DNA from 3 places in the Streptomyces sp. NPDC091271 genome. Region 1 is predicted to be linked to each of the others. Evidence: riboswitches for the same ligand, from Rfam matches in the RefSeq annotation. Region 1 holds a riboswitch; each other region holds the start of a gene.
The links. Region 1 has a riboswitch for thiamine pyrophosphate ahead of ACIQM3_RS06805 (thiamine ABC transporter substrate binding subunit). Riboswitches for the same ligand answer to the same signal wherever they lie in the genome.
Positions count from the first base shown of each region.

Region 1 (2,259 bases):
GCAGGTGCCGGCGGCGACACCGGTCGGGGCCTCGCCGGGCTGCGGATCGGCGTACAGCACCTCGACGGGCGGGCTGGAGGCGTACGAGACCACGAGCGGCCTGTCGGCCTTGGCCTTCCTGCCGCCCGCGGAGCCGGAGAACTCCTCGTTGTAGGCCTGCTCCCAGCCGTCGACGACCTTGACGCCGTTGCTCTTCAGCTTCTTCCAGTAGTCCTGGTACCCGGTCTCGCCCTGGCTGGCGACGGTGCCGAGGAGGAAGCCGAGGCCGGGCGACGAGGTCGCGGCGTTCTCGGTGACGAGGAGGTTCTTGTACGCGGGCTTCAGCAGGTCGTCGAAGGAGTTCGGCGGGTCGAGCTTCTTGTCGGCGAAGTACTTCTTGTCGTAGTTGACGCAGATGTCGCCGGTGTCGATGGGCGTGACCCGGTGCTTGTCCGCGTCGAGCTGCGTGTCGGCCGCGACGCGGTCCAGGCCCTTCGCCTCGTACGGCGTGAACAGGCCGTTGTCCAGGGCACGCGAGAGCAGGGTGTTGTCGGCGCCGAAGAACACGTCGCCACGAGGGGAGCCCTTGGTCAAGATCTCCTGGTTGAGCGCCGCCCCGGCATCACCGCTCTTGAGCACCTTGACCTTGTAGCCGGTCTCCTTCGTGAACGCCTTCAGGACGGCGTCCGAGGCGTTGAACGAGTCGTGGCTGACGAGTGTGACGGTCTTCGAACCGGCTCCCGTGTCACCGGAAGACTTGTCGTCGGAGCCGCCGCAGCCCGCGAGCGCGGTGACTCCGAGCGCGGCGGCGAGCGCGGTCGCCGCGTACTTCGTCGTGGTGTTCATGGTGATGTCCTCCTGGAGGTGACCAGGAAGAGACGCGGCCCCGCCCGCTCGGCGAGCGGGCAGGGCGCAACAGCTTGAGTAAGGTCCGAACTTCCTACCCGGAATGACCCGGGCGAGGTTCAGAGGGTCTGCGGCCGACCTGTCCTCGGTGCCGCACTCTCAGCGCTGTGGCGCTCCCCTGTCGGAATATGAAGTTGATTTCCCGGCCAGGCTACACCGGCCGGATCACGCCGGACCGGCCGGATCCTGCCCGTAGGCAGGGCCCTCAGCGCTCGGACGCCGCCAGCTGCCCGCAGGCGCCGTCGATCTCCTGGCCACGGGTGTCCCGGACGGTGACCGGCACACCGTGCGAGGCGATCGCCTCGACGAACGCCTTCTCGTCCTCGGGCCGAGAGGCGGTCCACTTGGACCCCGGCGTCGGGTTGAGCGGGATGAGGTTGACGTGCACCCGCTTGCCCTTGAGCAGCCGGCCCAGCCGGTCGCCCCGCCAGGCCTGGTCGTTGATGTCGCGGATGAGCGCGTACTCGATGGAGATGCGGCGGCCCGACTTCTCCGCGTACTCCCACGCGGCGTCCAGGACCTCACGGACCTTCCAGCGGGTGTTCACGGGGACGAGGGTGTCGCGCAGGTCGTCGTCCGGAGCGTGCAGCGAGACCGCGAGGCGGCACTTGAAGCCCTCGTCGGCGAAGCGGAGCATCGCCGGCACCAGACCCACCGTGGACACGGTGATCCCGCGCTGCGACAGCCCGAGGCCGTCCGGCTCCGGGTCGGTCAGCCGGCGGATCGCCCCGACCACGCGCTTGTAGTTGGCCAGCGGCTCGCCCATGCCCATGAAGACGATGTTGGACAGCCGCGCGGGCCCGCCCGGGACCTCCCCGTCGCGCAGGGCCCGCATGCCGTCCACGATCTGGTGCACGATCTCGGCGGTCGACAGGTTGCGGTCGAGTCCGGCCTGCCCGGTGGCGCAGAACGGGCAGTTCATCCCGCAGCCGGCCTGTGACGAGATGCACATGGTCACCCGGTCCGGGTAACGCATGAGGACGGACTCCACGAGCGTGCCGTCGTGCAATTTCCAGAGCGTCTTGCGGGTGGTGTCGTCGTCGCAGCTGATGTGGCGCATCACCGACATCAGGTCGGGGAACATCGCCTCGGCGAGCTTGTCCCGCGACGCGGCCGGGATGTTGGTCCACTCCGCCGGGTCGTGCGCGAACCGCGTGAAGTAGTGCTGCGACAGCTGCTTGGCACGGAAGGGCTTCTCGCCGGTCGCGGCGACTGCTTCCTTGCGCTCGTCGGGGGTGAGGTCGGCGAGGTGCCGCGGCGGCCGCTTGGCTCCACGGGGCGCGACGAAAGTGAGTTCTCCGGGCTTAGGCATGGTTCATCCAGTGTCGCAGACACGCCGAGGTACTCATGGCCGCCGGAGAACCGTGCGGTACG
Region 1 is NZ_JBIVVD010000001.1:1,422,632-1,424,890, reverse strand. It holds gene ACIQM3_RS06805 (thiamine ABC transporter substrate binding subunit) at 1-825, opposite strand, end outside; TPP riboswitch at 899-1,015, opposite strand; gene rlmN (23S rRNA (adenine(2503)-C(2))-methyltransferase RlmN) at 1,091-2,197, opposite strand.

Region 2 (2,259 bases), on a different contig from region 1:
GGCCCCTGGAGCGCGTTGTCCCAGTGGTGGACCAGCAGCCGCTCCCCGTAGCGGGCGGACGGGAAGGAGGCGCAGTCGCCCACGGCGTAGACATCGGGCAGCGAGGTGCGGAGCGAGCTGTCCGCGGTGACCGAGCCGTCGGGGCCGAGCGCGATGCCCGAGCCCGCGAGCCACGCGGTGGCGGGCCTCGCGCCGATGCCGACGACCACCGCCCCGGCGGGGATCACCCGTCCGTCCGCGAGGTGGACGGCACCCTGTTCGACGCCGGCGACCCGGGCGCCGGTGAGGAGTTCGGCTCCGCTCTCGGCATACCAGGCGGCCATGGGCTCGGCGACCTCGGCGGGCATCGTGCCCGCGAGGGGGCGGCCTGCGGCCTCCACGACGGTGACCGCGCACCCGGCCGCGCGGGCCGCCGTGGCGAACTCGGCGCCGATCCAGCCCGCTCCGACGACGACCACGTCGTGCTGCCGCTCCAGGACGGGCCGCAGCCGTGCCGCGTCGTCGAGGGTGCGCAGCAGATGGACGCCGGGCACGCCCTCGGAACCGGGCAGTCCGACGGGTTCCGCTCCGGTGGCGAGAACCAGCACGTCGTAGGCGACGGGCCCCTCCGGGGTGTCCAGCTCGTGCGCCCCTGCACGCAGTCCGGCCACGTCGAGCCCCAGGCGCAAGGTGATGTCCAGGGCCTCGAAGTCGACGTCGAAGGCGGAGTCCTCCGCCTTGCCGAGCAGGACCGCCTTGGACAGGGGCGGCCTGTCGTAGGGCTGGTGGGGTTCGGCGCCGATCAGGGTGACGGGGCCGGTGAAGCCCTGTTCGCGCAGGGCCACGGCCGTCTGCACTCCGGCCATGCCGGCACCCACGATCACGACTCCGCTGCCCCGCTGCCCCGCTGCCGGGTCCTGTGTCCGCTCGCTCACCTGTCCACCCTAGGGCCTCCCGTCCGGATCACGCCGGGCTCTTGGGACCTGGCCGGCGACCGCGGGAGGACGGACCGCCGGGTGAACGGGCCACCGGTGCCGGTCCCTTACCGGCTGCGAGGGGCGGGGTCTAGGCTGGCCACCGTAAGGCACTCGCGGGAGTCCGGGCGTACCGGGCTGAGAGGGAGGCTGGCCGGCCTCCGACCGTACGAACCTGATCCGGGTCATGCCGGCGAAGGGAGGGGCTGGACGCCCATGCGTATCTCCGCAGACAGTTCCGACGTCCTGGTCGTCGGAGGCGGCATCATCGGGCTGGTGACCGCCTGGCGGTCGGCCCAGCAGGGCCTGCGCACCACGGTGGCCGATCCCGCGCCGGGCGGCGGCGCCGCCCAGGTCGCGGCCGGGATGCTCGCCGCCGTCACCGAACTCCACTACGGCGAGCAGACGCTGCTCGGCCTCAACGTGGCGTCCGCCGCACGCTATCCGGCGTTCGTGGCCGAGCTGGAGGAGGCGAGCGGGCAGGAGACCGGCTTCCGCGCCTGCGGCACCCTGTCCGTCGCGCTGGACTCGGACGACCGGGCGCATCTGCGGGAGCTGCACGCTCTGCAGCAGCGTTCCGGGCTGGAGTCCGAGTGGCTCAGCGGCCGCGAGTGCCGCCGTCTGGAGCCGATGCTCGCCCCCGGTGTGCGCGGCGGGCTGCGCGTCGACGGCGACCACCAGGTGGATCCCCGGCGGCTGGCCTCGGCCCTGGTCACCGCGTGCGAGCGGGCGGGGGTGGTCTTCCGCCGTGCCTGGGTCCAGCGGCTCTCCGTCCTGGGCGGCCGCGCGACGGGAGCGGTCCTGGCGGACGGCACCGAGCTCGCGGCCGGCCAGGTGGTGCTCGCCGGCGGCAGCCTCAGCGGCCGGTTCCAGGGCGTTCCCGAGGCGGTCCTGCCGCCGGTGCGCCCGGTCAAGGGCCAGGTGCTGCGGCTGACCGTGCCTCCCGCCTACGCCCCCTTCCTCAGCCGGACGGTGCGGGCGGTGGTGCGCGGCAGCCAGGTGTATCTGGTCCCGCGTGCCAACGGTGAGCTGGTGGTCGGCGCGACGACGGAGGAGATGGGCTGGGACACCACGGTCACCGCGGGCGGGGTGTACGAGCTGCTGCGGGACGCCCATGAGCTGATGCCCGGCATCACGGAGCTGCCGCTGACCGAGACCCGGGCCGGTCTGCGGCCCGCCTCGCCGGACAACGCGCCGCTGCTGGGACCCACGGCACTGCCCGGCCTGCATCTCGCCACCGGACACCACCGCAACGGGGTGCTGCTGACCCCTGTCACCGGCGATGTGATGGCCCATGTGCTGACCA
Region 2 is NZ_JBIVVD010000005.1:383,652-385,910, forward strand. It holds gene ACIQM3_RS22870 (NAD(P)/FAD-dependent oxidoreductase) at 1-914, opposite strand, end outside; TPP riboswitch at 1,060-1,172, shown strand; gene thiO (glycine oxidase ThiO) at 1,170-2,259, shown strand, end outside.
Region 2: linked by a shared signal. The riboswitch ahead of thiO (glycine oxidase ThiO) and the one ahead of ACIQM3_RS06805 (thiamine ABC transporter substrate binding subunit) in region 1 are both predicted to bind thiamine pyrophosphate.

Region 3 (2,259 bases), on a different contig from region 1:
AGGTGCGGGCCGTCAGCCCGTGGCAGGTGTAGAGGGCGATCAGCATGATGGCGCTGGCCCCGATCACCGCGACGACCAGGGGGTTCGAGCCCTGCAGGATCGCCGGAAGGATGAACAGGGTCAGCACGGCGAACGAGACGGCGAGAGCGATCAGGGCCATCAGACCGCGCAGCCTGCCCACCGCGACCACCACGAGGGCGAAGATCCCGGCGAGCAGGGCCATGGGGAACGAGCGGTCGACATCGGTCACCGAGTACTGCAGGTCCCGGGGCGCGTCGGGTGCGTACGCGACGACCACCCCCTGGCCCTCGCGCAGTTGACGGGGTGCGTCGGGCTGGATGACCTCGACGAACGTACGGCCCTCGTCCTTGCCGGTGGTCACCTCGACGGTGGCCTTCTTGCACTCCCCCGACTGCTCGTTGACGGCTTCGCGTCCCGACGGGGTGGAGGTGTCTCCGGTCGGCGGCACCTGCGAGGCGTTGACGTCCGCGCAGTCGACCGGGACGACCTTCGTGACCTGCCCGTCCTGGGTCTGACGGTCGAAGCCGACCCCCGTGCGCTCATGGGCGGGTGCCCCGCCGGGCCAGAAGGCCACGAGGCCGACCAGGACCGCGGTGGCGAAGGGGATCAGTACGGCCGCGATGACCTTGCGCAGATGCTTGGACACGGGTGCGGCAGGCCCGTGGCTGTGGGTGTGGCCGTGCGCATGACTCTGTGCGCTGCCTGATGCGGGGCCGTGGGGTTCGGGGGCGCTTCCGGGGGACGTCACCCGGCGATCATCCCAAGAACCGGGGAGGCCCTCTGGCCAGCACGCCAGAACGGAGGTTAGCGTGGGGGCACATCTGTACACGCGGGAGCTCGGAGCACCGGGCTGAGAGGGCGCTGACCTCCGTATATCGATACGGGACACGCTGCGCCGACCGCCGAACCTGTTACCGGGTAATGCCGGCGTAGGGAGTAGGTCTCATGACCACAGCGGACGCACGCACGCCTGCCTCGAAGCAGAACGCCCAGCATGCGGAGGGCGACGAGGCCAGGAAGTCCATCGGCTGGCACAAGGGTTACGTCCAGGGCTCACGCCCGGATCTCCGGGTGCCGGTCCGTCAGGTGCACCTCACCAACGGCCAGGACGTGACGCTGTACGACACGTCCGGGCCGTACACCGACCCCACCACCGACACCGACGTACGCCGGGGGCTCGCCCCCCTCCGGGAGAACTGGATCATCGCCCGGGGGGACACCGAGGAGTACGCGGGACGGCCCGCGCGTCCCGAGGACGACGGGCTGAAGCACACCTCGCCGAGGGGCGGTCTGCGCAACCTCGGCGCGGTCTTCCCGGGCCGCCCGCGCCAGCCCCGCCGCAGTCGCGACGGCCGGCCCGTCACACAGCTCGCGTACGCCCGCCGGGGCGAGATCACCCCGGAGATGGAGTACGTCGCGATCCGGGAGAACGTCGGACCCGAGGTCGTGCGCGAGGAGATCGCGGCGGGCCGGGCGGTCCTGCCGGCCAACGTCAACCACCCGGAGATCGAACCGATGATCATCGGCAAGCGTTTCCTGGTGAAGGTCAACGCCAACATCGGCAACTCCGCGGTCACCTCCTCGATCGAGGAGGAGGTGGACAAGATGACCTGGGCCACCAAGTGGGGCGCCGACACGGTCATGGACCTCTCCACCGGCCGCAACATCCACACCACCCGCGAGTGGGTCCTGCGCAACTCCCCCGTGCCGATCGGCACCGTCCCCCTCTACCAGGCACTTGAGAAGGTCGACTGCCGGGCCGAGGAGCTGACGTGGGAGATCTACAAGGACACCGTCATCGAGCAGGCGGAGCAGGGCGTCGACTACATGACGGTGCACGCCGGCGTGCGGCTGCCGTACGTTCCGTTGACGGCCCGTCGCAAGACCGGGATCGTCTCGCGCGGCGGGTCCATCATGGCCGCCTGGTGCCTGGCACACCACAAGGAGTCGTTCCTGTACGAGCACTTCGAGGAGCTGTGCGAGATCCTCGCGGCGTACGACGTGACGTACTCGCTCGGTGACGGGCTGCGTCCCGGCTCCATCGCCGACGCCAACGACGAGGCCCAGTTCGCCGAACTCCGGACACTCGGCGAGCTCAACACCGTCGCCAAGCGGTTCGGCGTGCAGACCATGATCGAGGGCCCGGGGCACGTCCCCATGCACAAGATCAAGGAGAACATCGACCTCCAGCAGGAGATCTGCGAGGAGGCGCCCTTCTACACGCTGGGCCCCCTCACC
Region 3 is NZ_JBIVVD010000006.1:440,801-443,059, forward strand. It holds gene ACIQM3_RS26105 (YibE/F family protein) at 1-769, opposite strand, end outside; TPP riboswitch at 841-974, shown strand; gene thiC (phosphomethylpyrimidine synthase ThiC) at 967-2,259, shown strand, end outside.
Region 3: linked by a shared signal. The riboswitch ahead of thiC (phosphomethylpyrimidine synthase ThiC) and the one ahead of ACIQM3_RS06805 (thiamine ABC transporter substrate binding subunit) in region 1 are both predicted to bind thiamine pyrophosphate.